DNA from 3 places in the Burkholderia sp. BCC1977 genome. Region 2 is predicted to be linked to each of the others. Evidence: predicted binding sites of a transcription regulator. Region 2 holds the regulator's gene; each other region holds the start of a gene.
What was found. The regulator LexA, encoded in region 2, represses DNA repair genes until DNA is damaged. The targets are predictions, from matches to a motif close to ACTGTATNNNNATACAGT.
Positions count from the first base shown of each region.

Region 1: U5771_RS02510 (DUF2471 family protein) is a predicted target of LexA. The motif match lies at 1,743-1,760, and genes of this name have one in related genera.
Region 3: recA (recombinase RecA) is a predicted target of LexA. The motif match lies at 8,206-8,223, and genes of this name have one in related genera.

Region 1 is NZ_CAJPGQ010000002.1:108,054-118,436, reverse strand. It holds gene U5771_RS02520 (NAD(P)H-dependent oxidoreductase) at 1-667, opposite strand, end outside; gene U5771_RS02515 (LysR family transcriptional regulator) at 754-1,647, shown strand; gene U5771_RS02510 (DUF2471 family protein) at 1,827-2,231, shown strand; gene U5771_RS02505 (NADPH-dependent 2,4-dienoyl-CoA reductase) at 2,423-4,456, opposite strand; gene U5771_RS02500 (AraC family transcriptional regulator) at 4,532-5,614, shown strand; gene U5771_RS02495 (aconitase X swivel domain-containing protein) at 5,779-6,228, opposite strand; gene U5771_RS02490 (aconitase X) at 6,221-7,468, opposite strand; gene U5771_RS02485 (MarR family winged helix-turn-helix transcriptional regulator) at 7,536-7,964, opposite strand; gene U5771_RS02480 (LysR family transcriptional regulator) at 8,079-8,999, shown strand; gene U5771_RS02475 (MarR family winged helix-turn-helix transcriptional regulator) at 9,107-9,538, shown strand; gene U5771_RS02470 (HlyD family secretion protein) at 9,604-10,383, shown strand, end outside.
Region 2 is NZ_CAJPGQ010000009.1:145,497-155,879, reverse strand. It holds gene U5771_RS10720 (hypothetical protein) at 1-321, shown strand, start outside; gene U5771_RS10715 (ABC transporter permease) at 370-1,203, opposite strand; gene nodI (nodulation factor ABC transporter ATP-binding protein NodI) at 1,210-2,124, opposite strand; gene U5771_RS10705 (universal stress protein) at 2,448-2,945, shown strand; gene U5771_RS10700 (DUF2939 domain-containing protein) at 3,038-3,739, opposite strand; gene U5771_RS10695 (hypothetical protein) at 3,769-4,107, opposite strand; gene lexA (transcriptional repressor LexA) at 4,134-4,781, opposite strand; gene U5771_RS10685 (sulfate ABC transporter substrate-binding protein) at 5,046-6,083, shown strand; gene cysT (sulfate ABC transporter permease subunit CysT) at 6,227-7,123, shown strand; gene cysW (sulfate ABC transporter permease subunit CysW) at 7,120-8,067, shown strand; gene U5771_RS10670 (sulfate ABC transporter ATP-binding protein) at 8,081-9,139, shown strand; gene U5771_RS10665 (CysB family HTH-type transcriptional regulator) at 9,220-10,146, shown strand.
Region 3 is NZ_CAJPGQ010000001.1:285,140-295,522, forward strand. It holds gene U5771_RS01310 (PglL family O-oligosaccharyltransferase) at 1-1,451, opposite strand, end outside; gene U5771_RS01315 (pilin) at 1,619-2,215, opposite strand; gene U5771_RS01320 (TerC family protein) at 2,313-3,017, opposite strand; gene sucD (succinate--CoA ligase subunit alpha) at 3,174-4,055, opposite strand; gene sucC (ADP-forming succinate--CoA ligase subunit beta) at 4,201-5,367, opposite strand; gene U5771_RS01335 (DUF2889 domain-containing protein) at 5,436-6,044, opposite strand; gene recX (recombination regulator RecX) at 6,191-7,060, opposite strand; gene recA (recombinase RecA) at 7,060-8,130, opposite strand; gene U5771_RS01350 (response regulator transcription factor) at 8,321-9,049, shown strand; gene U5771_RS01355 (sensor histidine kinase) at 9,067-10,383, shown strand, end outside.

The DNA of each region.
Region 1 (10,383 bases), on a different contig from region 2:
GCGCGGTCGACAGTTCGTCCAGACGCTTGCCCAGCGCCGCACGCGTTTCATCGAAACGCGCGTCGTCCATCCGGTGCGTCTGGTAGATCACGAACGGCGGCAGCACCTCGAACCCCGGGTAATACAGGATCCCGTGCTGGATCGGGAACAGCACGTCGTCGATCGGCCCGTTGATGCCGCGCGCGCTGTAGTGCGACGCCCAGCCGCCCGTCGTGACGATCACCATCGCGCGCTTGCCCGCAAGCGAACCTTCGCCGTAACGGTCGCCCCAGTGCTGGTCGGAATGCTCGCCGACGCCATACGCAAAACCATACGCATACACCCGCTCGACCCAGCCCTTCATGATCGCCGGCATCGAGAACCACCACAGCGGAAACTGCAGGATCACCGTGTCGGCCCACTTCAGCTTGTCCTGTTCGCGCGCGATGTCGTCACGCTGCGTGCCCGTCTCGAACGCGCGCTTCGAATCGAGCGCGGGATCGAAGCGCGCGTCGGGCGCACGGTCGGTCACGTCGTCCGCGTCGAACGCGGCCTTCCAGTTCATCGCATACAGATCGGTCACCTGCACGGCATGGCCTGCCGCTTCGAGATGCTCGACCGCGAAATCCCGCAACGCACCGTTCAGCGAGCGCGGTTCGGGATGGGCATAGACGATCAGCACGTTCATGTTCACTGCTCCGTTGATTGAATGACTGCAGGATGCCGTCGCCGCAGGTATATTGGAAATGAATTCCCGATATTCCAGGTATAGCCATGAACAATCTAAAACGACTGGATCTGAACCTGCTGGTCACGCTCGACGTGCTGCTCGTCGAGCACAACGTCACGCGGGCGGCCGAAAAACTCAACATGTCGCAGCCATCGGTCAGCGTGCAGTTGCAGAAACTGCGCGACCTGTTCGGCGACCCGCTACTGCTGCCGGGGCCGCGCGGGATGCGGCCGACCGCACGGGCGGAAACGCTGCGCGAGCCGCTGCGGGACGCGCTCGACGCGCTCGAGCGCGCGGTGCTGACGGCGACGCCGTTCGATCCGGCAACCGCGACGAATACGTGGCGCGTGGCCGCGACCGACTATGGCGAATCGACGATCGTCCTGCCCGCGCTGAACGCGCTGCGTTCGGCCGCGCCCGCTACGCGGCTCGCCGTCGTCGAGCTCGTGCCGCCGCGCATCGAGCAGGACGCGGAGCGCAACGGTATCGACCTGGCCTTCCACACGACAGAGGGTTCGCCGGAAGGGATGCGACGCCTGCCGCTGTTCGTCGAGCGATACGTGCTCGTCGGCCGCGCCGGTCATCCGAAACTGAAGCGGCGCCCGACGCTCGCGCAGTTCGGCGCGCTGGAACACGTGATCGTGTCGCCCGACGGCGGCGGCTTCTTCGGCGTGACGGACGAAGCGCTCGCGAAAGTGGGGGCCGCGCGGCGTGTCGTGCTGTCCGTTCCGCATTTCCTGTTCGTGATGTCCGCCGTCGCCAGCACCGACCTCGTCGCGATGCTGCCCGAGCGTCTGGTGCGCGGTACGCCCGCGTTGCGCGTGGTGGAGGCCCCGGTCGAGATCCCCGGCTACGAAATGTCGATGCTGTGGCACGAACGCGTGCATCGCGATCCGGCGCATCGGTGGTTGCGGGAAACGATCGCCGCGTCGGTGTAAATCGCTTGCCGGACGAATGCGCTCCCACCTCTCCGCTCGTCCGAACCGGGTCGTCGCACATGCCTGTGCATTCAGGACTTGAAACCGCCTCGAACACTGTATATATTTACAGTGCTTTTGCACCATTTGACCCGAATTCCGTCAGCCACCCATGACGGACGGACTTTTGTGAGGCGACCATGTTCCAGTCATCCGCATTCGATCCCGAGCAACCCGGCTTCAACCCCGTCCACTTCGAGCGTGCCGCGCAGCGGGCAGTCGTCGACCTGCAGCGTGTCGTGGGCGGTCCTGCCCAACGCGCGCTCGGCCTGCGACGCCGCACCCATCCGGCCGCCGTCCGCACGATGAGCTGGCAGGCGCTGCTGAACGTCGAGGAACTCGCGTTCTCGAACACCGGTTTCCTGAGCCGCAACGATCCGACGGTGGTCGACGCGTTCATCCGCCTGCGCGACAGCCGGCTGGTCGCCGCGGACATCGAGGAGCCGGTCGACTGGCGTCGCGACGACGACGACCTGCCGGCCGTCTATCTGATCGTCAAGGCGATGCTGGAAGCGGAAGAGGAAGAGCGGGCGGAAGCGGCCTGACGTACGCCGGCCGGTAACGAGCGAAGTCTGCCGGAATCGCGTCGCCACGTTGCATGGCGACGCGGTGCATCCGTTCCACGCCGTCGGCGCGCCCAGGATGCCGGGTCGTCGGACGGAAAGTTGCAAGCCGTCGCGCAGGCCAGCCACCGCCGCGCCAGGCACGCCGTCCCGACACCCGAAACGATTGTCCGTTACAGCCGCGCCGCGAGCCGCGAGCCCTGATCGATCGCACGTTTCGCATCGAGCTCGGCCGCCAGTTCGGCGCCGCCGATCAGGTGCACCGAGCGTCCGGCCGCCTGCAGCGGCGCGAGCAGCGCGCGCTGCGGTTCCTGCCCCGTGCACAGCACGATCGTGTCGGCTTCGATCAGTTCGTGATCGGTACGCTGTTCGCCGTACGACACATGCAGCCCGCGCGCATCGATCAGTTCGTAGTTCACGCCGCCGACCATCTTCACCTGCTTCATCTTCAGCGTCGCGCGGTGAATCCAGCCGGTCGTCTTGCCGAGCCCCTTGCCGAGCGGCGCGGCCTTGCGCTGCAGCAGCGTCACTTCGCGAGCCGGCGCCGCGACCTGCGCGCGCGTCACGCCGCCGCGCGTCGCGGCCGGATCGGTCACGCCCCACTCCGCTTTCCACTCTTCCAGATCGAGCGTCGGCGACTCGCCGTCCTGCACCAGATATTCGGCGACATCGAAGCCGATGCCGCCCGCGCCGACCACCGCGACACGCCGGCCGACCGGCTGCCTGCCGGCGAGCACGTCGATATAGCTGAGCACGTTCGGGCCGTCCTGGCCGGGAATCTTCGGGTCGCGCGGCGCCACGCCGGTCGCGAGCACGATCTCGTCGTAGCCGCCCGCGATCAGGTCGCTCGCGTCGACGCGGCGGTTCAGGTGCAGGTTCACGCCGGTCAGCTCGACCTGACGGCCGAAGTACCGCAGCGCTTCGTCGAACTCCTCCTTGCCCGGAATCCGCTTCGCCATGTTGAACTGGCCGCCGATCTCCGATGCCGCGTCGAACAGGTCGACGTGGTGGCCGCGCTGCGCAAGCACGGTCGAGCACGCAAGCCCGGCCGGCCCGGCGCCGACCACCGCGATGCGCTTGGGCTGCTGCACGCGCGTGTAGGTCAGCTCGGTCTCGTGACATGCGCGCGGGTTCAGCAGGCATGACGCGATCTGGTTCTTGAACGCGTGGTCGAGACACGCCTGGTTGCAGCCGATGCAGGTGTTGATCTCGTCGGCGCGGCCCTGCGCGGCCTTGACGACGAACTCGGCATCCGCGAGCAGCGGGCGCGCCATCGACACCATGTCCGCGCAGCCGTCCGCGAGAATCTGCTCGGCCACTTCGGGCCGGTTGATCCGGTTGGTCGTCACGAGCGGGATGCCGACCTCGCCTTTCATTTTCTTCGTCACCCACGCGAACGCGCCGCGCGGCACCGACGTCGCGATCGTCGGCACGCGCGCCTCATGCCAGCCGATACCCGTGTTGATGATCGTTGCGCCCGCCCGCTCGACAGCCTTCGCGAGCTGCACGGTCTCGCTCCAGTCGCTGCCGTCCGGAATCAGGTCCAGCATCGACAGCCGGTAGATCAGGATGAAGTCGCGCCCGACCGCTTCGCGCGTGCGCTCGACGATCTCGATCGGCAGACGGATCCGGTTCTCGTACGAACCGCCCCACTGGTCGGTGCGCTTGTTCGTATGCATCGAGATGAACTGGTTGATCAGGTAGCCCTCGGAACCCATGATCTCGACGCCGTCGTAGCCGGCCTCGCGCGCGAGCTGCGCGCAGCGGACGAACGCGCGGATCTGCCGCTCGACGCCGCGCGCGCCGAGTTCGTGCGGCGCAAACGGCGAGATCGGCGACTTGATCTTCGACGGCGCGACCGCGAACGGGTGGTAGCCGTAGCGGCCGGTATGCAGGATCTGCAGCGCGATCTTGCCGTCGTCCGCATGCACGGCGTCGGTGATCACGCGATGCCGTCGCGCGCCGGCCGAGGTCATCAGCGTGCCGCCGAACGGCTTGGTCCAGCCAGCCACGTTCGGCGCGAAGCCGCCGGTCACGATCAGGCCGACGCCGCCGCGCGCGCGCTCGGCGAAATAGTCGGCGAGCCGCGGCAGCGTCTTGCGGCTGTCCTCGAGGCCCGTGTGCATCGACCCCATCAGCACGCGATTCTTCAGCGTGGTGAAGCCGAGGTCGAGCGGCGCGAGCAGGTGGGGAAAGGAAGTCGTCATGATGATTCTGCCGATAAGCGATGCATGTCATCGTAGGCGCGCGCCGCCTTGAACGTGAGGGGCCAAACAGCCATAATGCTTGTCATTTCCGGCCAAATCGACATGACCTCCCCGTCACGCAAGGACCACCTCGGGCTCCGCCGGCCGACGATTCCGGTCGCCTATACGCGCCTGCTGCTGCAAGCGCTGGCCGCACGCGGCGTCGATCCGGCCGCCGTGCGCGCGGGCACCGGACTGCGCGACGCGGTGTTGGCCGAACCGGACGCGCGCGTCGCGCCGTCGCAATGGGGCCGGCTCGTGCTCAACGCGATCGAGATCGGCGGCGATCCGGGCATCGGGCTCGCGTTCGGGCTGCTGCTGAAGCCGACCGTGCACGGCTTCCTCGGCTATGCGACGCTGACCGCACGGGACATCCGCGACGCGCTGGTCGTCACGCAGCGCTACTTCCGGATGCGCAACCGTCAATACCGGCTGACCTATGCAGAGGACGAACACGGTGCCACGCTCGAACTGCACGGCGTGCAGGCAAGCCCCGTGCTGCAGCATCACGTGATGTTCGAGTTCGTGCTGACGGGGCTCGCGCAGAACATCTCGCAGTGGTCCGGACGCGCGACGCCGCCGATCGTGCTGCGCTTCACCTGGCCCGAGCCCGAGTATTTCGCGCGTTATCGCGACCAGTTGCCGCCGGTCGAATTCGGCTGTGCGGCGAATGCGCTGTGGATCGCGCGCGACGTGCTCGACTGGCCGCTGCCGCTCGCCGACGAAGTCGCGCACCGGCAGGCGCTCGTCCAGGTCGAACGCGAGTATGCGCAGGTCCGCCAGGACGAAGGCGATCTGGTCGAGCGCGTGCGCGCGGAACTGGCGCGAACGGCCGGCGACTATTCGAGCCCGGAAGCGCTCGCAGACGCGTTGCTCGTGTCGACGCGCACGCTGCGGCGCCGGCTCGAGGAAGCCGGGGCGAGCTATCGGCAACTGCTCGACGAAGCCCGGTTTCGCGACGCGAAGCAGCTGCTGTCAGCATCGGATCTCGACCTGAAGACGATCGCCGAGCGGCTGCAATTCACCGACCCGGCGAATTTCACGCGGGCGTTCCGGAGGTGGGCCGGGCAGACGCCGAGCGCGTATCGCGAAGCAGCCGGCGAGCCGGCGCGCGAGTAAGCCGGAAAGAGCGCGCTTGCGTTCCGCCGCCCGCACCGACCCGCCTCGCCGACGTGAACGACCCACGCGCTGCCCGCCAGCTGTCGACGGAGATCCGCGCACCGCCACCGCCTCGCGCGCATCGATCAGCGGCTCACCGACGTGAACGATCCACACGCTACCCGTCAGTTGCCGACGGAGATCCGCGCACCGCCGTCTCCATCACCCGCCTCGATCCGCACCTCGCCGGTCGCGGCGACGATCGCGTCATACACGTCGTCCGTCACGCACACCACCGGCACCGCGATCGCATACAGCTCGGCGGCGACGATCGCGCCGATCGAGATAATCAGGTCGCGCTCCTTCAGCACGATCCCGACCGGCCCCGTGCCATTGCGCACCGCTTCCGCGAGCACGCTGCTGCTCGAACTCGAGCCCTTCGCATGCGGCATCACCATGATCCGGCCGGCCAGGCTCGCGCCCGCCTGCGGATGCCCGCGATCGACGATCCGCCCCGCGCCCGAGTCGTAGCCGCCCCAGAAGCTGAGCGGTTTGTCGAGCACGATGGTCGTCGCGCATGCGCTGCCCGGCACGAGCGTGTCGCCCGTCAGTTTCCCGATCGTTGCGTCAGTCATCGAATCGCACCTTTCCTTCGAACGCGGAACGCACGCACTCGCGCATGCTGCCGTATGCCATCGTGACGCCGATGTTCGCGGGCGCATACGACGCCCACTTCCCCGAGTTGGTCATCACCAGGCCCGACAGCTGTTTCATCACCGGCGTGATGTACGTGCAGGTATCGACGACGATCTGGACGCCACGCGCGTCGAACTTGCGGGCAAGCCCGAGCTCGCCCAGCTCCCACAGGATGAAGCGGCTCGTGTTCACGTAGAAATCGCACTTCGGCTTGCCGTCGAACTGATCGAGCAGCGCGTCGAGCGTGCGGAATTCGGCCAGCGAGAAGTGCGGCGTGCCGAGCGCGACCGCGACGAGCGCATCGCCGGCCGCACCGTGGTTCAGCGTGCGGCGGATCTCGTCGAGATCGGCCATCGCGACATCGACCGTGCGCTGCGCCGCCTGCCCGTGCAACGCGGCGTCGAGCGTCTGCGCCTCGGGCGTGACGCCCACCGCATGGAACAGCGCGACCGCGCCGCTCGATGCGGCGGCCGCGCCAAGCGCCTTGAGTTCGTCTTCGGTGGTGTCCGCGGGCAGCCCGACGATCGCCGGCACGATCGCGCCGGCGATCCTGCCGATCAGCAATCCGAGCGCCGCGAAATAGATGTCGCGCGACGGCCGGTTGCCGAAGTCCGGCGCGTTGAACACGATCCGCGCCGCGCGATTCGCTTCGACGTGCAGCCCCGCATACGGCGCGCGTCCGGTGATCGCGGCGGCGAGATCGAGAAAGTCGCCATAGCGGCTGGTGCGTGCACCGAGCACCGAATTGGCGAACACGATCGCATTGGACTCGGCCCACGCGATTTGCTCGCCCAGGCGTGGACGATTCTTCAGCTGATACGGCGCGCACGTGAAGCTCGATTCGCAGCCGAGCTGCAGGTGCGCATCCATCAGGCGTTGCGCGTCGCGCTGGATCGTGCGGTCGCCGTGATACAGCTCGGGATGGATCAGGTCGAGCGACCCGACGTTCAGGGTGGTCGGCACCGCGACCTGCGCGCCGGTGTCGACGAAGTACTCGACGAAGTCGAGGCTCGTCTGCCCGTGGTAAAGACAGCCGTCGATATGCGCGGACGTGATGTCGATCAGGTGCGGCGCCGACATGACTTCGGCCGTGCGCGCGACGATCCGCATCGCGCGTGCGACGCCGTCGCCGAATGCGCCGCGCAACATCGCGTCGTCGCGCTCGCTCAACTGCAGCATGGGGTGCTCCTCGTGTCTCGTCCGGTGGATCCGGATCGCTTTTGTCATACTACCGCGCGCGTTGCACCTAGCGCTGCGCCGTCAGGCTGAACAGTTCGTCGCGCAGCGCCTTGGCCCGGCCGTGGCCGAACTGCGTCTCGAACTCGTCCTGCGCGGCCTGCCACGCGACTTTCGCCTGCGCGTAGGTGCGCTCGCCCAGTTTCGTCAGGCTGAGCGCATGCGCGCGGGCATCATGCTCGGACGCGGCCGCGGCGACGAAGCCGTCGCGCTGCAGCGGCTTCAGCGCACGCAACAGCGTCGTGCGATCCATCACCAGCCGGTCGGCAAGTTCGCTCATCACCACGCCGGGCCGGTGCGACAGGTTCGCCATGATCGAGAACTGCGCGGGCGTGACCCCGACCGGGGCCAGATGCCGCTCGTAAAGCTGCGTGACGAAGCGCGCCGCCTGACGCAGCGCGAGGCAGTTGCAGGCCTGGGCCATCTGGATATCGTTCATGATCGGCAATTTATATGTGCATATGCATAAAGTCAATGTACACTCCGCCCTAACGGAATGGCCGGGGCCGGCCGCATGCATCGGGCGCCCCGCCATCGCCTCGAGGAGACGGACATGGACTACATCGACAAGCTGCGGATCTTCCGGTCGGTGGTGGAAATGCGCAGCTTCACGCGTGCCGCCGACATGCACGGCCTCGCGCGGCCGGTCGTGTCGCGGGCGGTCGCGGATCTGGAGGCGCGCTTCGGCAGCCGCCTGCTGCACCGGACCACGCGCCAGGTGTCGCTGACCGAAACCGCCGAGCGCATCTACGAGCGCTGCGCGGCCGTGCTCGACGAACTCGACGCGCTGGAAGCGCAGGCGCAGTCGCACACGCGCGAGCCCGAGGGGCTGCTGCGCCTCGTCGCGCATACGACGGCCGCGCTGAACCGGCTCGTGCCGCTGATCGCCGGCTTCAAGGCCGCGCATCCGAAGGTGCGTCTCGACGTCACGCTGACCGAGCGCCCGGTCGACCTCGTCGGCGAAGGCTACGACATCGGCATCGTCGTGCCGTACATGCTGACGAGCGAGACGACCGTGGTGCGGATGATCGAACGCATTCCGGTGGTGATCGTCGCGACGCCCGCCTACCTGCGCGCGCATCCGCGCCCCGACACACCGGCCGAGCTCGCCGGCCATGCGTTCGTGGCGTTGTCGCCGTCGCTGCGCCGGCCCGCGCTGTCGTTCCGCGTCGACGGCGATACGCTGACCGTGCCGTTGAGCTTCGACATCTCGTCGAACAGCCCCGTCTTCAACCGCGAAATGGTGATGCACGACTTCGGCATCGGCGTCGTGCCGAGAACGCTCGTCGAAGCCGAACTCGCGTCGGGCACGCTCGTTCAGCTGCTCGAAGGCGCCGACCTCGTCGACGCGTTCGTGGAAATCAAGCTCGCTTACGCGAATCGCGCGCTGCTGCCCGCGAAAGTCAAGGCATTCATCGACTACACGGCCGCGTACTGCGACCGCGAAGGCTGGCGTGTTCCGGCCGCGGCGTGATCCGGCGCGGGCACGCGCCGTTCAGCCGCCGATTGGTACAGCCACGACACCAATCTGATCCTGCCCCGCCCCTCGCTTCAGGCCATCCTGCCGCCTAATATGTGCACATGCACAAGACAACGCTCACCGATGACGATTGCTTCGCGGTCCGGCAAGCCGCGCGGCGGATCTCGCAGTTCTACGAGCGCTACCTGTCGCGGGCGGGCGTCACGCCGTCGCAGTACAGCATCCTCGCGCTGCTGCGGGAGCGCCCGGGCCTGACGATGGCGACGCTGTCGGCGGTGCTGGTGATCGAGCGCACCGCACTGTTGCGCGCGCTCAAGCCGCTGGTCGGCGCGGCGCTGGTGACGGGCCGGATCGAGCCGCGTTGCCGCCGCCAGACGTTCGCGCTGACCGCGCACGGCGAAACGAAGATCGCCGACGCGCAGGTGCACTGGCTCGCCGCTCAGGAGGCGTTCGAGCAGCGGTTCGGGCCGGCCCGGGCGGCCCGCCTCAGAGACGAATTGTTCCGGATCACGCACAACCTGCCGGAACGCTAGCACCTCTTCCCGATCGGCGACGCGTCGTCGGTCGTTTCAATAAGTGCATATACATAGGTGAATCGATGGAAACGACCCAAGCCGCTGCCTCCCGCGAGGCAGCCACAACCGACCGGCCGGCAAAGCAACGCCGCGTGCCGTGGATGCGGATCGCGGTGGCCGCCGTCGTCGTCGCGGTCGCGGCCGCGGCGCTCGACTGGCTGTTCGTGCTGCGCTTCCAGGAAAGCACCGACGATGCGTATGTCGGCGGCGACGTCACGGTGCTCGCGCCGAAGGTGAACGGCTTCGTCGACCGGATTCTCGTCACCGACAACCAGCGCGTGAAGGCCGGCGACGTGCTCGTGCAGCTCGATGCGCGCGACTACGATGCGAAGCTCGCGCAGGCGACCGCGGAAGTCGACAGCGCGCGCTCCACGGTGGCCGAACTCGATGCGAAGCAGCAACTTCAATACGCGGTGATCGGCCAGCATGCGGCGGACCGGAATGCGTCGTCGGCCGAACTCACGCGTGCGTCGTCCGACCGCGTGCGCTACCGCGAGCTCGTCAAATCCGAGGCGGTGTCGAACCAGATCGTCGAACGCGCGGACGCCGACTATTCGAAGGCGGATGCGGCCGTCGCACGCAGCGACGCCGCACTGCTCGCATCGAAGCGGCAGCTCGACGTGCTCGGCGCGCAGCTCGCCGATGCGCGGGCCCGCGTGAACACGGCCCTCGCCGCACAACGCGTCGCGGCGCTCAACGTCGAATACACGACGATCCGCTCGCCGGTCGACGGCTACGTCGGCAACCGCACCGGCCGCGTCGGGATGCTCGCGAACGTCGGCGTGCCACTGCTGACGGTCGTG
Region 2 (10,383 bases):
GCGCTCGGCACGATGATCATCGAAGCCTCCGCCACGATCGGCGTCGAGGCCAGCATCGAGATTCCGCAGGGCGACCGCATTTACGATCCGGTAAACGGCCTGTGGCCGCAGAAGATGCTGGTGTCGTTCGACGGTCCGGTCGACGAAGCCGATGCGGAAGAACTGCGCGCGGTGTATCTGGTCGCCGACGATCCGGGTACGCAGTTCCGCGTCGAATGGCATCGCGCGGACGGCAAGCTCGGCCGCCAGGAAGGCGGCCCGCTGGCGACCGTCGCATTCCTGACCGACGTCGAGATTCCGTGGAGCGATGACGACGAGTAAGGTCGTCGCCACTTCCTCGCATCGAGCCGGCGCCGGGCGCGCCGGCCGTCAGCGCATCATCCGCCGCCGGAACAGCCAGGCGGAGACCACGAATCCGCCGATCGCATAGCCGGCGAGCACCGCGAGATGCAGGCCAACGTCCGTCGCCGGCCGGCCGAGCATCGCGGGCCGGATCAGTTCGACCGCGTTCGCGAGCGGCAGCACGTGCGCCGCATGCTGCGCGACCGGTGGCAACTGCGTGATCGGGAAGAACACGCCCGACAGCAGCAGCATCGGCGTCAGCACGAGCGTCTGGTAGAACATGAAGAAGTCGTAGGACGGCGCGAGCGCGGTGACGATCATCGCCGTGCTCGCGAACGCGAGGCCGGCAAGCGCGATCACGGGCAGCGCCGCGAGCATCGTCGGAAACCGTGCATAGCCGAGCAGGCCCGCGACCAGCATGATCGCGACGCCCGACAGCAGCGCCTTGCTCGCCCCCCAGACGATCTCCCCGAGCACGATGTCGCCCAGCGCGAGCGGCGTGTGCATGATCGCTTCCCAGGTGCGCTGCACGTGCATCCGCGAGAAGCCCGAATACATCGACTCGAAGCTCGCGGACATCATCACGCTCGAACCGACCGTGCCGGCGGCGAGGAACGCGATATACGACACGCCGTCGACGTGGCCGAGCATCAGGCCGAGCCCGAACCCCAGCCCGAACAGGTAGATCATCGGATCGGCGAGATTGCCGAACAGCGACGCGAGCGCGAGCTTGCGCCAGACGAGGTAGTTGCGCCGCCACACGGCGATCCAGTTGGTGGCATTCGCGGGCAGCGCGATCGCGAAGCGCGATTCGCGCGGTGGGGCGGACGGCGCGGCGGCGGAATAGTTGCGTACGTCCATGATCGATCAGTCCTGCATTTCGCGGCCCGTGAGCCGCAGGAACACGTCTTCCAGATTGGCCGGCCGATGCAGATAGCGCAATCCCGTGCGACCCTTGAGTCGCGCACTGAGCGGCTCGGGATCGGTCACGTAGCAGAACAGCGTCTCGCCGCTGATCTCGGTGCGCTTCGCGAACGGCGCCAGCTCGTCGCGCAGCGCGACCGGGTCGGGCCCGTAGATCTCGATCACGTCGCAGCCGATCTCCGATTCGATCAGCGCGTGCGGCGCGCCTTCGGCGATCTTGCGGCCTTCCTCGATCACGCACAGCCGGTCGCACAGGCGCTCGGCTTCCTCCATGAAATGCGTGGTGATCAGGATCGTCTTGCCGCGCGCGAGCAGCGAACGCAACCGCTCCCACATCAGGTGCCGTGCCTGCGGATCGAGGCCCGTCGTCGGCTCGTCGAGCACCAGCACGTCGGGATCGTTGACGAGCGCGCGTGCAAGCGTCAGACGGCGCTTCATGCCGCCCGACAGCTCGCCGACCTTCGCATCGGCCTTGTTTTCCAGCTTCGCGAATTCGAGCAGCGGTTGGACGAGTGCGCGTGAAGCCTGCGCCGACATCCCGAAATAGCGGCTGAACACGAGCAGGTTTTCGCGGACCGTGAAGTCGGGGTCGAGGTTGTCGAACTGCGGGACGACGCCGACGCGCTGGCGCGCATGCCGCGCGCGCGACGGAACCGGTTCGCCGCACAGTGAAATGGTGCCGGCATCGGGATACGCGAGGCCGAGCAGCATCTTCAGGGTCGTGGTCTTGCCGGCGCCGTTCGGCCCGAGCAGGCCATAGCATTCGCCGGCCTGCACGTGGAAGGACAGGTCGTTGACGACGAGCTTGTCGCCATAGCGCTTTTCGACGTTCCGGAAATCGATCGGTGCAACGGACATGGGCAGGTTGTCGTTGTAAGCGGGCGCGGACGCGTTTCGCGGCCGGCCGGACGGGCACGCATGCGAACGGATCGGGCGAATGCGTGTCACATGGGCATGACCGAGGCGAACGCACGTCGGCGGCACGAACGGGCCATTCTAGTGCATCGGCTGCGTCTCTTCAGGGCATGCCCGCGCGGCACGGTGCATGCGCGCACGGATCGTGCACCGCATCATCGCCGACGCGCCTCGCGTGGCGAATCAGCGTTTTCCATCCCTTGCGTCCGGAATTGCGGCGCACCATGATGAGTGCATAGGGTACGTAGTCGCGACAGGGAGGTTTCATGGCTAGCTACAACAAGATTCTGCTGTGCTACGACGGCACGCTCGAAGGACGCAAGGCACTGCGGTGCGGCGCCAATCTCGCGCTGGACCTGAAGGCGGAAACGCATTTGTTGTCGGTCGTCGACATGCGCTCGAGCATCGCGCAAAGCGCAGGGTTGCTGACCGACGTCGCGTGCGGCCGCTTCGAGGAAACCGCGCGCGAGATCCTGCAGGAAGGCGTGAACTGGCTGCGCGAGCGCGGCGTTCAGGCGGAAGGCCATTTCGCCTTCGGCTATCCGATCGACGAAATCGCGAATCTCGCGACGGAATTGAAGGCCGACCTCGTCGTCGTCGGCCATCGGTGCCGCAGCGGGTTGTCGAGATGGTGGATGGGGTCGGGCAACACGCAACTGCTCGATCGCGTGAACTGCAGCATTCTGGTCGCGTGTTCGTCGGCGGAAGAGCAAAAAGCCGAGATCGCGCGCGAACGAGAGGCGGCCACCTCGAGTGGAAAGTGAAGCAGTGATCGTGTGACCGGGCGGGTCGTCCAGCGATCCGCGCCGGTTGCTCGCCATGCCGTGTCAGCGGCATCGACCCCGATCGCGACCGCTCACGCGTGCAGGTTGATCGCGGACAGCTTCCACGAAAACAGGCCGAAGCGGTGGAAGATCGCCGCATAGCGTGTGCCGTCGGCACTGCGCTGGTAAGTCACGACAAATTCATCGATATTCCGGTAGCTGGCGCTCGTTTGCTGCGGATGGCCCGCGGCGGCGCCCGGGCTGGCCGGCGCGGGTGCCGGCGCAGAGGCAGCCGAGGCCGAGGCGGTGGCATTGCTGCCCGGTACGGGGGCGCTTGCCGGATTGGCCGGCGGCGCGGCCGGTGCATTGCCCGGCGCACCACCGGACGGCTGGCCCGACCAGTCGGGTGGCCGCTCGCCCGGATTGCCGCGCGGGGGAATGCCGCTCATCAGCGCCGCTACCCCTTCCGGTGTCGCATAGGCATCGACGAGCGGGCCGATCAAGGCAGATCCGATCAGCGCGCCAATCACCGCGAACGGATTGTCCTTCTTCACCGCGTCGATCCGGCGCATCAACTCTTCCGTGACCTGCTGCTTCAGACTGATGCGCAGCGACGGAAAATCGACATATTCACTGACTGATTGCGCATCGCGCGCATCGATCGCCGATTTCAGGCGACCGAGCGCGACATACGGCGATGCGTACGCGTAGCCGATCGCCACCAGGACGGCGACGGCCAGCCCGACGATCAGCAGGGGCTTGAGCCGCCACGCGCGGCCCGACGATCCAGTCACGATGCCTCCGGTGCGGACAGGTTCCGCAATCAGAGACCGCCGTGCGTGGCCGATCGTTCCTCGGCGATGCAGCGATCGATCATCCGGCACACGGCATCGATCGTCCCGACCATGATCAGGCGCGAGCGGCCGTGATAGACGCGCACGGGCGCACGGCGTGCCGGTTCAGCGTGATTCAGGCCGGCGTTCAGCGAGACCCGCGCGAATGCGGGAAGCGCTGACGGCAGCAGCGACGCCTGCCGTTCAACTGCGACTTCTTGGCTCACCACGGGCGCCGCGGCGGACAGCGGCGCGCAGGGCGTGCGGCCGCGCAGGTGACGCAGGCGACCGAATTGACGGAAAGGCAGCAGACGGGAAAGGCGTTCCATGATGTTCTCCTCAGCGAGACCGATTGTCAGAGTTCGCCCGAGCGGATCAGCCCGACGGCGATGCCTTCCAGCGCGAATTCCGCGCTGCCGGCCTTGACGAAGATGTTTTCGTAATCCGGGTTCTCCGCGATCAGCTCGAGGCCGCCGGGCCGGCGCATCAGGCGCTTGACCGTGACGTCGTCGCCGAGACGCGCGACGATGATCTGGCCGTCCTTCGCTTCCGTGCGCTTCTGCACGGCGAGAAGATCGCCGTCGAGAATGCCGGCGTCGCGCATCGACAGGCCGCGCACTTTCAGCAGGTAGTCGGGCTTGCTGGTGAACAGCGCGGGATCGCATGCGTAATGCTGCGAGATGTGCTCCTGCGCGAGGATCGGGCTACCGGCCGCCACGCGGCCGACGAGCGGCAGCGACAGCTGCATCAGGCCGGCGTGCGGCAGCGTGAACTGGTGTGGCGCGTCGTCGATGCCGAGCAGGCGGATGCCGCGCGACGCGCCGGCGGCCAGCTCGATCACACCCTTGCGCGCCAGCGCACGGAGGTGTTCCTCGGCCGCATTCGGCGAGCTGAAACCCAGCTCGGCCGCGATCTCGGCGCGTGTGGGCGGGAATCCGGAGCGCTCGATCGCGCGGCGGATCAAGTCGAACACTTGCTGCTGACGGGCGGTGAGTTTGGTCATGGCTGAACTGTATGGATAGACAGTGAGCTGTATTTTTATACAGTACTTCGCGAATTTCAAGTGTTACTTGAGGTTCGACGCGATCGCGCCGGTTCCGGCGCGATTTCGCGACGTCCGGACGCCGGTTCGTCTGCCGCAACCGTCCGTCCCGTCTGCGTTAGCACTTTTGAGTATTAAAAAATGAAGAACGATTATTTTTAATCATGTAACCCGTTCGTTAGACTGGCCCGACATCGCAATACCGACAACACTGGAGAACCAAGGATGGCGAAGCGCAATACGGGGCTGGTGGGCGGAGTGGGCCGCCTGATCGCAACACTCGCGCTGGGCGCGGCGGCGGCGCTGGGCGTCGCGACGCATGCCCAGGCCGATACGACGTTCCTGAACGTGTCCTACGACCCGACGCGCGAGCTGTACCAGGACTTCAACCAGGCGTTCGGCAAGGCGTGGAAGGCGAAGACGGGCGAGACGGTCAACTTCAAGCAGTCGCACGGCGGCTCGGGCGCGCAGGCGCGCTCGGTGCTCGACGGCCTGCAGGCCGACGTGGTGACGCTCGCGCTCGCCTACGACATCGACGCGCTGGCCAACAAGGGGCTCGTCGACAAGGACTGGCAGAAGCGTCTGCCGGACAACGCATCGCCGTACACGTCGACGATCGTGTTCCTGGTGCGCAAGGGCAACCCGAAAGGGATCAAGGACTGGGATGACCTGACCAGGCCGGGCATCTCGATCGTCACGCCGAACCCGAAGACGTCGGGCGGTGCGCGCTGGAACTATCTGGCCGCATGGGCGTACGCCGTCCACAAGCCGGGCGGCAACGAGCAGACCGCGAAGGAATTCGTGACGAAGCTCTACAAGAATGCGGGCGTGCTCGACTCGGGCGCGCGCGGGGCGACGACGAGCTTCGTGCAGCGCGGGATCGGCGACGTGCTGATCGCGTGGGAGAACGAGGCGTTCCTGTCGATCAAGGAATTCGGCACCGACAAGTTCGAGATCGTCGTGCCGTCGGTGAGCATCCTGGCCGAGCCGCCCGTTGCCGTGGTCGACAAGGTGGTCGACAAGAAGGGCACGCGCAAGCTGGCCGAGGCCTACCTGAATTTCCTGTACAGCCCGCAGGGCCAGGAGATCGCGGCGCGCAACTACTACCGTCCGCGTTCGAAGAACGTGCCGGCGGACCTGACGAAGCAGTTCCCGAAGCTGAAGCTGTACACGGTCGACGACACGTTCGGCGGCTGGACGAATGCGCAGAAGACGCATTTCGCCGATGGCGGCGTGTTCGACTCGATCTACAAGCCGCAGTAACCGCAGTAACGCCAGGCAGCAAACCATAACGACAGCGGCGCGCCACGACAGCGCGCCGCATCCCCGACGGCCCGCCGGCGCGACTCTCCGCGCCGGCGTTTGCGTCGGGCCCGTGAGCAGCAACGACCCAGCAAGAGCATCCGATGACGACGTACACCTTTCGCAAGCCGAGCGCGCTGCCCGGTTTCGGCGTGACGCTCGGCATCACGGTGGCCTATTTGAGCCTCGTGGTGCTGATCCCGCTCGCCGCCACGTTCCTGAAGACCGCGACGCTGTCGTGGGACCAGTTCGTCACCGCCGTCGCGTCGCCGCGCGTCCTCGCGTCGTACCGGCTGACGTTCTCCGCCGCGCTCGGCGGCGCAGTGATCAATGCGGTATTCGGCTTTCTCGTCGCGTGGGTGCTGGTGCGCTACACGTTCCCGTTCAAGCGCCTCGTCGACGCGATCGTCGACCTGCCGTTCGCGCTGCCGACGTCGGTCGCCGGCATCTCGCTTGCCGCCGTGTATGCGACCAACGGCTGGGTCGGCCAGTATCTCGCGCCGTTCGGCATCAAGATCGCGTTCACGCCGGTCGGCGTGCTGGTGGCGCTGACCTTCATCGGGCTGCCGTTCGTCGTGCGCACCGTGCAGCCGGTGCTCGAGGATTTCGAGCGCGAGCAGGAAGAGGCCGCCGCGTGCCTCGGCGCGACGCGCTGGCTGACGTTCCGCCGCGTCGTGCTGCCGGCCGTGCTGCCCGCGCTGCTCACCGGCTTTGCGCTCGCGTTCGCGCGCGCGCTCGGCGAGTACGGGTCGGTGATCTTCATCGCCGGCAACGTCCCGATGAAATCCGAGATCACGTCGCTGCTGATCATCACCAAGCTCGAGCAGTACGACTATGCGGGTGCGACCGCGCTGGCGGTGGTGATGCTGGTCGTGTCGTTCCTGATGCTGCTCCTGATCAACACGCTGCAGTGGTATCTGCAGCGCCGCACGAGCAAGGGCGCGAGCGGCCCCGCGCCCGCGACCGTCACCGTTGCCGCCGCCGCAGGAGGCCAGCAATGAGCCAGGAGTCCGGTGCCGTGCTGAACAATCCGTCCGCCGCGCGCGTGCGCGCCGCGAAGCAGCTCGATCCCGTCAGCGAGCCGCGCGCCGTGCGCTGGCTGCTGATCGGCGTCGCGCTGGCGTTCCTCGCGTTCTTCCTCGTCGTGCCGCTCGCCGCGGTGTTCTTCGAGGCGCTGCGCAAGGGCGTCGGCTTCTATCTCGAATCGCTCGCCGATCCCGATGCATGGTCGGCGATCAAGCTGACGCTGACCGTCGCCGTGATCGCGGTGCCGCTGAACCTCGTGTTCGGCGTGTGCGCGTCGTGGGCGATCGCGAAGTTCGAATTCCGCGGCAAGGCGTTGCTGACCACGCTGATCGACCTGCCGTTCTCCGTGTCGCCGGTGATCTCGGGCCTCGTCTACGTGCTGCTGTTCGGCGCGCAGGGCTGGCTCGGGCCGTGGCTGCAGGACCACGACGTGCAGATCATCTTCGCGGTGCCGGGCATCGTGCTCGCGACGATCTTCGTCACGTTCCCGTTCGTCGCGCGCGAGCTGATTCCGCTGATGCAGGCGCAGGGCACCGACGAGGAAGAGGCCGCGCGCGTGCTCGGTGCATCGGGCTGGCAGATCTTCCGGCGCGTGACGCTGCCGAACGTGAAGTGGGGCCTGCTGTACGGCGTGATCCTGTGCAACGCGCGCGCGATGGGCGAGTTCGGTGCGGTGTCGGTCGTGTCCGGCCACATCCGCGGCGTGACCGACACGATGCCGCTGCATGTCGAGATCCTGTACAACGAATACAACTTCGCGGCGGCGTTCGCGGTGGCATCGGTGCTGGCGCTGCTCGCGCTCGTCACGCTCGCGCTGAAGCTGCTCGCCGAGCGTCACCTCGCCGCCGAACTGGCCGGCGCACGCGATGACGTTCCCGCTCATGCCGGCCCCGTCGCCGCCATTTCGTCGAAATCGTAAAGAGGCAACCAGAATGGGTATCACCGTCCGTCACCTTCAGAAGCGCTTCGGCGATTTCACCGCCCTCGACAACGTGTCGCTCGACTTCCCGCCGGGCGAGCTCGTCGCGCTGCTCGGGCCGTCCGGTTGCGGCAAGACCACGCTGCTGCGCGTGATCGCGGGCCTCGAGCACGCGGACGCCGGCCAGGTCGTGCTGCAGGGGCTCGACGTCGCGTCGGTCGGCGCGCGCGATCGACAGGTCGGCTTCGTGTTCCAGCATTACGCGCTGTTCCGTCACATGACCGTGTTCGAGAACGTCGCGTTCGGGCTGCGCGTGAAGCCGCGCCGCGAGCGGCCGTCGGAAGCCGTGATCCGCGACAAGGTGCACGAGCTGCTGAAGCTCGTGCAGCTCGACTGGCTCGCGCAGCGCTATCCGTCCGAGCTGTCGGGCGGCCAGCGCCAGCGGATCGCGCTGGCCCGTGCGCTCGCGGTCGAGCCGAAGGTGCTGCTGCTCGACGAGCCGTTCGGCGCGCTCGACGCGAAGGTGCGCAAGGAGCTGCGCGGCTGGCTGCGGCGCCTGCACGACGACCTGCACATCTCGACGATCTTCGTCACGCACGACCAGGAGGAGGCGCTGGAAGTGGCCGACCGGATCGTCGTGCTGAACCGCGGTCACGTGGAGCAGGTCGGCAGTCCGCAGGACGTCTACGATCATCCGCAAAGCGCGTTCGTCTACGAGTTCCTCGGCGCGGCGAACCGGCTGCCGGGCACGGTTGCCGGGCGCGGCTTCGTCGCCGAGGGGGCGGCCGCGCCGATCGCGGTCGACGCCGATTTCGCGGGGCCCGCGAACGCGTACGTTCGGCCGCACGACCTGCAGCTGTGGCCGGCCGACGACGGCCATCGCGACGGCATCGCGGTCGACGTGCGCCGCGTGATCCCGCTCGGCGGCTCGGTGCGGGTCGAGCTCGAAGCGCGCACCGGCGGCGCGCTCGAAGCGGAACTCGATCGCGACGCGTGGCGTGCGCTCGCGCTGCAGGTCGGCGACGGCGCGACGGCCGTGCCGCGCGCGGTCCGCGTATTTCCCGCACACTGACGCCCGAACCCGGTAAAGAGAAGAGAGCGGATACCGCTCCGGATCGACATTCGAACAACGACAGCCTAAGAGGCATACCCATGAATTTTCAGCAATTGCGTTTCGTGCGCGAAGCCGTGCGCCAGAACATGAACCTGACGGAAGTCGCGAACGTGCTGTACACGTCGCAGTCGGGCGTGTCGAAGCAGATCAAGGACCTCGAGGACGAACTGGGCGTCGACATCTTCATCCGGCGCGGCAAGCGGCTCACGGGGCTCACGGAGCCCGGCAAGGCCGTGCACCAGCTGATCGAGCGGATGCTGCTCGACGCGGAAAACCTGCGCCGCGTCGCGCGCCAGTTCGCGGACCAGGACAGCGGCCATCTCGTCGTCGCGACGACGCACACGCAGGCGCGCTACGCGCTGCCGAAGGTGATTCGCCAGTTCACCGACGTGTTCCCGAAGGTGCATCTCGCGCTGCGCCAGGGCAGCCCGCAGCAGATCGCGCAGATGATCCTGAACGGCGAAGCCGATCTCGGCATCTCGACCGAGGCGCTCGATCGCTATCCGGACATCGTCACGTTCCCGTGCTATTCGTGGCACCACACGGTCGTCGTGCCGCAGGGGCATCCGCTCGTCGGCCGCGAGAACCTGACGCTCGACGAAATCGCCGAGTACCCGATCATCACGTACGATCAGGACTTCACGGGCCGCTCGCACATCGACCAGGCGTTCGCGCAGGCCGGCGCCGTGCCCGACGTCGTGCTGACCGCGATCGACGCGGACGTGATCAAGACCTACGTCGAGCTCGGCATGGGGATCGGCGTCGTCGCGGCGATGGCCTTCGATCCGCAGCGCGACACGGGGCTCGTCGCACTCGACACGCAGCACCTGTTCGAGGCGAGCACGACGCGCGTCGGGTTGCGCAAGGGCGCGTTCCTGCGCGCGTATGCGTACCGGCTGATCGAGATGTTCGCGCCGCACCTGAACGAAGCGGAAATCGCCGGGATGCTGCGCGAAGCGGTCTGACGGCGGGGCGATGTTCCGGCGGGTGCGGCATGCCCGTGCCGGACGGGCGGCATGGGGCCGCCATGACGCCGGTGTCGGATCCGTCGTGTCATGGCGCACCGCCGCGTCGAACCTTCGATCGAAGTCGGCGCCGAGTCGCCGACAATCCGGGTTGCCGCGAGCGGCGACCGTCGCGTGTTCGCCGATCAACGGAAAAACAAGACGGCGTCGGCGAACGGCTCGGTTCGACCATGTCGA
Region 3 (10,383 bases), on a different contig from region 2:
GCCGCGCCGTAATCGCCCCACGCGCCGAACAGCAGCGACGGCGCATCGCGGTACTGCGCGGCCGGATCGCTGCCGTAGTACAGCACTTCCGCGCGCTGGTAGTCGCGCAGCACGGGCACCGCCGCCAGCACGCCGCCGACCGACAGCACCGCGAACAGCCCGAATGCCGCGCGGCCCGGCAGGATGCGCAGCGGCTTCACGTCGAGCAGGCCGATCACGAACATCGACGGCAGCAGGAAGAACATGTACTGCTGCGGATATTCGACGAGCGCATGCATCAGCACGATGCCGATCAGCGCGAGGCCGAACACGCGCGTGCTCGACTGCGGCGCGCGCACCGCGCGCACGAACCACGTCACGAGCGCGACGACGAGCACGCCGAGGCCGACGAGGCCGGACTTCGCGAGCAGGTCGATGAAGATGTCGTGCGAGTTGTTCGCGATCTCGACACCGCCGAGCGTGCGCACGAGCGCGAACTGATGCGACGGGAATTCGCCCCAGCCGACGCCGAGCAACGGATGCTCGCGGAACATCGCGAGTCCGTACTTCCACAGCGCGAGGCGCGGCGCGATCTGCCCCGCATCGCGCATCCGGTCGGCCGCCGACTCGGCGAGCCCCAGGTGGAAGTGCACGTTGGCCCAGCGCACCGCGACGTTCACCGCGACGAAGGCCACCGCGAGCGCGACCGGCATCAGCCATGCGCGGCGGTTGCCCGGCGCGCGGCGCGACTCGAGCCATGCCATCCAGAAGCCCGCGACGACCAGCACCGCGACCTGCAGCCACGGCCCGCGCGACACCGTCAGCGCGAGCCCGACCGACAGCACGATCGACAGCACGAGCCACGCCCATGCCGCGAGCCGGCGGGTCTGCGCCAGATACAGCGCGCCCGCGAGCGCGAACGCGATGTAGGTCGCCAGGTGGTTCGCCTGCGCCATGTTGCCGTACGGACGGCGATCGACCGCGATGTTGTACATCACGACGAACGGCGACACCGTGGATTCGAGATGAAACAACTGTACGACCTGGCTCGCGACCGCGAGCAACCCGCCGAGGATCAACGCGCCGGACATCATGCGCGCGGCGGCTTCGGCGAGCCCCTCGCGCGCGAGCGTGTAGCCGGCCTGCATCGCGACCAGCGCGGCGGCCAGATAGCCGACCGCCAGCCAGTTCATCGACGGCACCTTCAGCGGCATCAGCGCGACCTGCGCGATCAGCACCGCCGCGAACCCGAGCGGCGCGACGAACGCTGCCGGCGCGGCGAACGGCTCGGCCGGGCGGCCCGTGCGCGCGAGCAGGACGACGGAGAGCCCCACCAGCAGATACAGCACCAGCGCGGCAAACTCGGAGTAGAAGGTCGGGATCGGATACGTGTGATTCGTGATCGAGTACGGCACGATCAGGGCGACAGCCAGCGCAACGAGCGGCAACGAACGGGAAAAAGTAGAAGGCATGAGCGAACCGGATGTCAGCAACCGGCGCACTATACAAAACTTTCCCCCCTCTGTGCGGTCCCGTCGCACCGTCACCCGATGCCGCGGGACCGGTGGGCCCCGCCGGCACGGCCGGCGCCGTGCCGTGCCGTGCACGCAGCCCCGCACTCGCCGGCACGCCCCCGACACTACGCGCGGCATTCCGCCGGCGCATATTTCGCGGGCAACGTCGCGGCCTCCGCCGGCAGCGGCCCCGCGCCCGGCGCCGGCAGCGACGACGCAGCCTTGCCGGCGGCAAAGCACTCCCATGCGATCGCACCGGCCTGCATCGCGCCCTTTTTCAGCGGCACGCGCGCGGTCGGCGTGTCGGCCTTGTCCGGCGCGGACGGCACCAGGACGAGCGTATTCGCGCCGGCCGCGGCCACGCGGGCGCTGAACGCCACCGTGATCTGGCCCGAATCGCCGTCGATGACGACGGATTCGACGTTGCGGGTGGCGGCCGGCGGGCTGTAGCCGCCGTCGAGGCCCGCGCCGCTCGCGGCATTGTCGGCGACCGCGAGCCGCGCGGACGACGCAAGCGCGAGCCCCTCGCCGACCCGCGAGCGCGCGAGGTAATCCTGATAGGCGGGAATCGCATAGGCCGCGATCACGCCGACGATCGCAAGCACGATCATCAACTCGATCAACGTGAAGCCGGCCGGCCGCCAGCGCGGCACCGGCCGGCGCGCGCGCCGCAGATCGGCGGCGATGCGACGGAACAGGGAAACGGAAAAGGCTTCGAACATGACTGGCTCCGGAAACGAAAAACGCCTGCCGAATCAGGCAGGCGTTTCGATCGTAGCCAGCAGGCCGCGGCCCCGGCAGTCGGCCGGACGGCCAACGTCAATGCGCGTGCGGGACGCCGCGGCGGCGCCGGAGCGCGTAACCGGCGGTGACGACGAACAGCGCGCCGGCAATGCTCGCGCCGTAGATCGCGGCCGGCGTATCGAGCACCGGCCAGCGGTCGCCGACCGGGTCGTGCACCATCAGCCCGCCCGCGATCCAGCCCAGCAGCCCGGCGCCCAGCGCGACGACCACCGGAAAGCGGTCGAGCAGCTTCAGCACCAGCGTGCTGCCCCACACGATGATCGGCACGCTGACGACGAGCCCGAAGATCACCAGCGCCAGCCGGTGCGACGGATCGGCCTGCTCGGCCGCGCCGGCGATCGCGATCACGTTGTCGAGGCTCATCACGGCGTCGGCGATCACGATCGTCTTCACCGCGTCCCACAGCCGGTCCGCCGGCTTCACGTTGTCGTGCGCGTCGGCGTCCGGCGCCATCAGCTTGACGCCGATCCACAGCAGCAGCAGGCCGCCGCCGAACTTCAGGAACGGCACGTCGAGCAGCGCTACCGCGAACGCGATCAGCGCGACCCGCAGCAGAATCGCGCCGGCCGTGCCCCACACGACGCCGCGCAGCCGCTGGTTGGCCGGCAGGTTGCGGCACGCGAGCGCGATCACGACCGCGTTGTCGCCGCCGAGGAGGATGTCGATGATGACGATCTGAAACACCGCGCCCCAGTGGAGCGACGTCAGGAATTCAAGCATGAGCAGTATCGGGTACGGGGCAACGGCTGTCGGACAGGCGGCCCGGGTCAACGCAGGGACATGCGGCGCATGCCCGGGGCTTACAAATTCATTGCGCGAGCATAACAAAAAACGCCGGCAAAGCCGGCGTTTTCTGCAGGACGAACCACACGGAAATTACAGTGCCTTCTTCAGCAGGCGACCCATTTCCGACGGGTTGCGCGTGACGGTGATGCCGCACGCTTCCATGATTTCCAGCTTCGCTTCGGCCGTATCCGCACCGCCCGAGATCAGCGCGCCGGCGTGGCCCATGCGCTTGCCCGGGGGCGCCGTGACGCCCGCGATGAAGCCGACGACCGGCTTCTTCATGTTGTCCTTGATCCACTGAGCGGCGTTGGCTTCGTCCGGACCGCCGATTTCGCCGATCATCACGACCGCATCCGTATCCGGATCGTCGTTGAACATCTTCATCACGTCGATGTGCTTCAGACCGTTGATCGGGTCGCCGCCGATACCGACTGCCGACGACTGGCCGAGGCCCAGCGCCGTCAGCTGAGCAACCGCTTCATACGTCAGCGTGCCCGAACGCGACACGACGCCGATGCGGCCCTTGCGGTGGATGTGACCCGGCATGATGCCGATCTTCAGCTCGTCCGGCGTGATCGTGCCCGGGCAGTTCGGCCCGAGCAGCAGCGTCTTGCGGCCTTCGCGACGCATGCGGTCCTTCACTTCGATCATGTCGCGCACGGGGATGCCTTCCGTGATGCAGATCGCGAGATCCAGGTCGGCTTCGACCGCTTCCCAGATCGCAGCGGCTGCGCCTGCCGGCGGAACGTAGATGACCGACACGGTCGCGCCGGTTTCCGCCTTCGCTTCCTTGACGCTCGCGTAGATCGGAATGCCTTCGAAATCTTCGCCGGCCTTCTTCGGGTTCACGCCCGCGACGAATGCTTCGCGGCCGTTTGCGTATTCACGGCAGGCGCGCGTGTGGAACTGACCGGTTTTGCCGGTAATGCCCTGCGTGATGACCTTCGTGTCCTTGTTGATCAGAATCGACATGTATTTTGACCTCTGTTCGATTGGCGTCGCGTATCAGCCGCGCCGCCATGCGTATTCGATAGCCTTCAAGAAAACGCCGGGCAGCCCCAAGTTTTCTTGACCCCCACGGGGGGCCTGACGCGCAGCGCCAGGTCCGGGGGCGCCTTTACTTGCCTTCGGCAGCCGCGACGACCTTCTGCGCAGCCTCTTCCATGCTGTCCGCCGAAATGATCGGCAGGCCCGAATCGGCCAGCATCTTCTTGCCGAGGTCCTCGTTCGTGCCCTTCATGCGCACGACGAGCGGCACGTTCAGGTTCACGGCCTTCGAACCGGCGATCACGCCTTCCGCGATCACGTCGCAGCGCATGATGCCGCCGAAGATGTTCACGAGGATCGCCTTCAGGTCCGGGTTCTTCAGCATCAGCTTGAACGCTTCCGTGACCTTCTCGGTCGTCGCGCCACCGCCGACGTCCAGGAAGTTCGCCGGCTCGCCGCCGAACAGCTTGATGGTGTCCATCGTCGCCATCGCGAGGCCTGCGCCGTTCACGAGACAGCCGATGTTGCCGTCGAGCGAGATGTACGCGAGGTCGAACTTCGACGCTTCGATTTCAGCCGGATCTTCTTCGTCCAGGTCGCGGTACGCGACGATTTCCGGGTGGCGGAACAGCGCGTTCGAGTCGAAGTTGAACTTCGCGTCGAGTGCGATGACCTTGCCGTCGCCGGAGACGTTCAGCGGGTTGATTTCAGCCAGCGACGCATCGGTTTCCCAGAATGCCTTGTACAGGCCTTGCAGGATGGCGCGCGCTTGGGGAATCGAAGCAGCCGGCACGCCGATCTTCGCGGCGAGGTCGTCTGCCTGCGCATCGAGCAGGCCGGTCGACGGCTCGACGATGACCTTGTGGATCAGTTCCGGGTGCTTTTCGGCGACTTCTTCGATGTCCATGCCGCCTTCGCTCGAACCCATCAGAACGATCTTTTGCGACACGCGATCGACGACGAGGCTGACATACAGTTCCTGCTTGATGTCGGCGCCTTCTTCGATCATCAGACGGTTGACCTTCTGGCCTTCCGGACCGGTCTGGTGCGTGACGAGCTGCATGCCGAGGATCTGGTTCGCGTATTCGCGAACCTGCTCGATCGACTTCGCCACCTTCACGCCGCCGCCCTTGCCACGGCCACCCGCGTGAATCTGAGCCTTCACGACCCACACCGGGCCGCCGAGCTCTTCTGCCACCTTGACGGCCTCGTCAACCGAGAACGCCGGCTTGCCGCGCGGTACCGCGACTCCGAATTTCCGCAGGATTTCCTTACCCTGGTACTCGTGAATCTTCATGCGTGATTCCCTTCAGTCTGAGAGTTGGATGAAATGTCGCTTAAGACGCTTCTTCGAATGATTTCCGTTCATTCCTTCGTGCTGCCCTCACCGGGCACGTCCGGCCGGCTCGCGCCATACCAGCGCGGGTAGTACTGCCGCACGACCTCGCCGTCGAACCGCAAGGCCCGGCAGCGGCCGAGCTGGAAAGGCGGTTCGACGTGCTCGCCGTCATGATCCGGGCCTTCGCCCCCCTCTTCGCGCACGTTCCACACATCACCGGCGAACGCCTGGATCGCGGCCGTCGGCAGCACGGCGCACAGTTCGGTGAGATGGGAACAGCCCGCGACGCCGGCGAGCAGCCGGTTCGCGTTGCGGCGGAAATTGCGGAAGAGATTGAGCCCGATGAGGGCCCGATAGGCGGGAGGGGCGGATTGACAGTGACCGGGATAGGGAACCCATTCCGAAGACGCTTCGGCGTCGACGACATTGAGGTCACGATCGATGGTCACGCGCAGCCAGAGTTCGTGGATCGGCAGGCCCTGGGGCCGGATGCCCGACGCAAGCGCGACATCGCGCGGCTTGTGGTCGGTCAGGCAGGCTTCGATGTCCCACAGGCCGTCGCCGCGCTCGTAAGCTTCCGCTCGGATTGCGCGTCGATGTCGCAACTGTCGGGGCACGGGCTCGGATAGCGGCATGCTGGAGGTTGAGGCCGAAGAGGAAAACCCGTGGATTTTAGCATATTGGGTATTTGAGGCAGCCGGCCGCGACGGCGGGTATTCCCGCCTGTCCGGAAACGGTTGCATTGCAGCAAAATCGCGCGCGGCGCGCGCGATCGAACCGGTCAGTCGTCGATCAGGAAATCGTCGCCGACCTTCAGCAACTTCACGATGGTCGCGCTCGAGAAGCCGCGCGCGGCAAGGAAGCGCGCCTGTTTCGCGCGCTCGGCGGGCGTTTGCGGCAGTGCACCGAATTTCTTGCGCCAGACGGCCTGCGCGCGTGTCCACTCGGTCTCGCGCAATTGCGCATTCACTTCCTCGACGAGACTGTCGCCGACCGCATGGCGCTTCAGTTCGCTGACGATGCGCGCGACACCGACGCGCGATGCGCGGCGATGCACGAGGCTCTCGGCGAAGCGTGCGTCGGACAGCCAGCCTTCCTGCTCCAGTGCATCGAGCACCGGCTCGACCGATTCGTCCTCGCCGACATACGGTGCGAGCTTGCGCGCGAGTTCGGTGCGGCTGTATTCGCGCCGTGACAGATAGCCGAGTGCGCGGCCCTTCAGCGAACGCGGCGGTTTCGACGACTTGCGCTCGGCGATGCCGGACGCGTCGCCGGAAGCGGCGCTGCCTGAGCCGCCGGACGCACGGCGCGTGCGACGCGGATGCTGGCTGCTGCGTGTATACACATCTTCCTTGACCGACGCCGCCGCATCGGCTGCGCGCTCGCCCGGGAAGCTGACACCGGACACGCGACGGCGCGACCGGTCGTGCGCGTCGAACGATTCGTCGTCGTCGAACGGATCGACCGGCGCGGTCATCTCAAACGAAACGAGGGCATCGTCGGATGCCCTCGTCGCGGTGCGGTTCGCGGCATGGCTGCCCGCGCCCCGCCGGTCGGCACCCGAGGATGCGGCTCGCCGGCCGGAGCGACCCGCCGATTCGGGCGTGTCGCTCGGTTCCGGTTCGCCAGCCTGACCTCGGCGCCCGACCATCACTCTTCTTCGTCCATCGCCTCGGCTTCGTTGCCTGCGCCATCGGGCATCGCAGCGACGCCGAGCGACTCACGAATGCGGTTCTCGATCTCGCGGGCGATTTCCGGATTCTCACGCAGGAATTCACGCGCGTTGTCCTTGCCCTGACCGATCTTCTCGCCGTTGTAGCTGTACCAGGCGCCTGCCTTGTCGACGATCTTCGCCTGCACGCCGAGATCGATGATCTCGCCCTGACGCGAAATGCCTTCGCCGTACAGGATGTCGAAGATCGCTTCGCGGAACGGCGGCGACACCTTGTTCTTGACGACCTTCACGCGGGTTTCGTTACCGATCACCTCGTCGTTCTTCTTGATCGAGCCGATCCGGCGGATATCGAGACGCACCGATGCATAGAATTTCAGCGCGTTACCACCCGTCGTGGTTTCCGGGTTGCCGAACATCACGCCGATCTTCATCCGGATCTGGTTGATGAAGATCACGAGGCAGTTCGTGCGCTTGATCGTGCCCGTCAGCTTGCGCAGCGCCTGCGACATCAGGCGAGCCTGCAGGCCCGGCAGCGAATCGCCCATCTCGCCCTCGATTTCGGCCTTCGGCACAAGCGCCGCGACCGAGTCGATGACGATCATGTCGATCGAGCCCGAGCGCACCAGCGCATCGGTGATTTCGAGCGCCTGCTCGCCGGTGTCCGGCTGCGAGATCAGCAGCTCCGGCACGTTCACGCCGAGCTTCGACGCGTACTGGACGTCGAGCGCGTGCTCGGCGTCGATGAAGGCAGCCGTGCCGCCGATCTTCTGCAGTTCGGCGATGACCTGCAGCGTGAGCGTGGTTTTACCCGACGATTCCGGACCGTAGATCTCGACCACCCGGCCGCGCGGCAGGCCGCCGACGCCGAGCGCGATGTCGAGACCCAGCGAGCCCGTGGAGACGACCTGGATGTCTTCGGTCGCTTCGCCGTCGCCCATCCGCATGATCGACCCTTTGCCGAACTGCTTCTCGATCTGTGCGAGTGCGGCCGCCAGCGCCTTGCTCTTCTCGGCGGTCATCCCGGAGCCCTTCTTGCTATCTTCCATGAATCGTCCTTTGCTATGATGAGCAGCGTCTGTCAGAGGCGCGCCCGCTTTCAAGCGCCGCCCACGAATGCAGACACTGTATAAAAAAACAGTGTTTTGTGCAAGCCCGCAATGCAGGCTGCGTTGTACACGGATAACTTCGGAGACAGCCGCGCCGGCGCGAACGCCCCGCCGGCCACCAGTCAGCAACATGCGAATTCTCATCGCCGAAGACGACAGCATACTCGCGGACGGCCTCACCCGGTCACTCCGCCAATCGGGCTATGCGGTCGACCACGTGAAGAGCGGCGTCGAGGCCGATACCGCGCTGTCGATGCAGGCCTTCGACCTGCTGATCCTCGATCTCGGGCTGCCCAAGATGTCCGGGCTCGACGTGCTGAAGCGCCTGCGCGCGCGCAATTCCAATCTCCCCGTGCTGATCCTGACCGCCGCCGACAGCGTCGACGAGCGCGTGAAGGGGCTCGACCTCGGCGCGGACGACTACATGGCCAAGCCGTTCGCGCTCAACGAGCTCGAGGCGCGCGTGCGCGCGCTGACCCGGCGCGGCGCGGGCGGCGGCCCGACCGTCGTGCGCCACGGCTCACTCGCGTTCGACCAGGTCGGCCGCATCGCGTATGCGAACGAGCGCGTGCTCGATCTGTCCGCGCGCGAGCTCGGGCTGCTCGAAGTGCTGCTGCAGCGCATCGGCCGGCTCGTGTCGAAGGAGCAGCTCGTCGACCATCTGTGCGAGTGGGGCGAGGAAGTCAGCAATAACGCGATCGAAGTGTACGTGCACCGGCTGCGCAAGAAGATCGAGCCGAGCGGCGTGCGGATTTCCACCGTGCGCGGCCTCGGCTACTGCCTCGAGAAAGTCGCGCCCGCGGCGCCGGCCGACTCGGCCGCGCCCCAGCCCGCGGCGGCCGGCACGCCGCTGCGCTGAAACCGGCGGTCGCCGCGATGGCCACGCCGGCCCATTCCCGCCATCCGACCGGCGAGCAATCGTCCGCCGCCGACGCCGCGCGCGACGCACGCTACGAGAACCCGTTCGCGCCCCCCGACGAAACCGACACGCCCGAGGCCGCGCGCCCGCGCTCGCTGTTCGGCGAAATCCTCGACTGGATGCTCGCGCCGCTCCTGCTGCTGTGGCCGATGAGCATCGCCGTCACCTATCTCGTCGCGAAGACGATCGCGAACGGCCCGTTCGACCGCGCGCTCGAGACCAACGCGTACGTGCTCGCGCGGCAGATCCATCCGGTCAACGGCGTCGCCGAGCTGACGCTGCCGCAGCAGACGCGCGACTTCCTGCGCGCGGACAACGTCGACAGCGTTTACTTCCAGGTGCTCGGCACGCGCGGCGAGCTGGTCGCGGGCGAGGCCGACATGCCGCTGCCGCGCGACGAGGACCGTCCGCCGCCGGGCGTCGTCGTGTTCCGCGACGACCTGCTGCGCGGCAACGACGTGCGCGTTGCGTATACGACTGTCGCGCTGCCGGAGCCGAGCGGCACGCAGCCCGTGCTGGTGCAGGTCGGCGAGACGCTCGACAAGCGCAACGCGCTCGCGAACGACATCATCAAGGGCGTGATCCTGCCGCAGTTCGTGATCCTGCCGCTCGCGATCCTGCTCGTGTGGTTCGGGCTGTCGCGCGGGCTCGCGCCGCTCAACGCGCTGCAGGCGCACATCCGCGCGCGGCGGCCCGACGACCTGTCGCCCGTCGAGGCGCAGCGCGCGCCGCCCGAGATCGAGCCGCTCGTCACGTCGTTCAACGACCTGCTCGCGCGCCTCGAACAGAACATGGCGCTGCAGAAACGCTTCATCGCCGACGCCGCGCACCAGATGAAGACGCCGCTCGCGGGGCTGCGCACGCAGGCCGAGTTCGCGCTGCGCCACCCCGTGCCGCCCGACGTGCAGCGCTCGCTCGAGCAGATCGCGACGAGCTCCGAGCAGGCCGCGCGGCTCGTCACGCAGCTGCTCGCGCTCGCGCGCGCCGAGAACCGCGCGAGCGGGCTGACGTTCGAGCCGGTCGAGATCGCCGCACTGGCGCGCCGTACGGTGCGCGACTGGGTGCAGGCCGCGCTCGCGAAGCGCATGGACCTCGGCTACGAAGGCCCGGAGGACGACGCGCCGCTCGACGTCGACGGCAATCCCGTGATGCTGCGCGAGATGCTCGGCAACCTGGTCGACAACGCGATCCGCTACACGCCCGCGGGCGGCCGCATCACCGTGCGCGTGCGGACCGAGCCTGCGGCGCGGCGCGTGCATCTCGAGGTCGAGGAC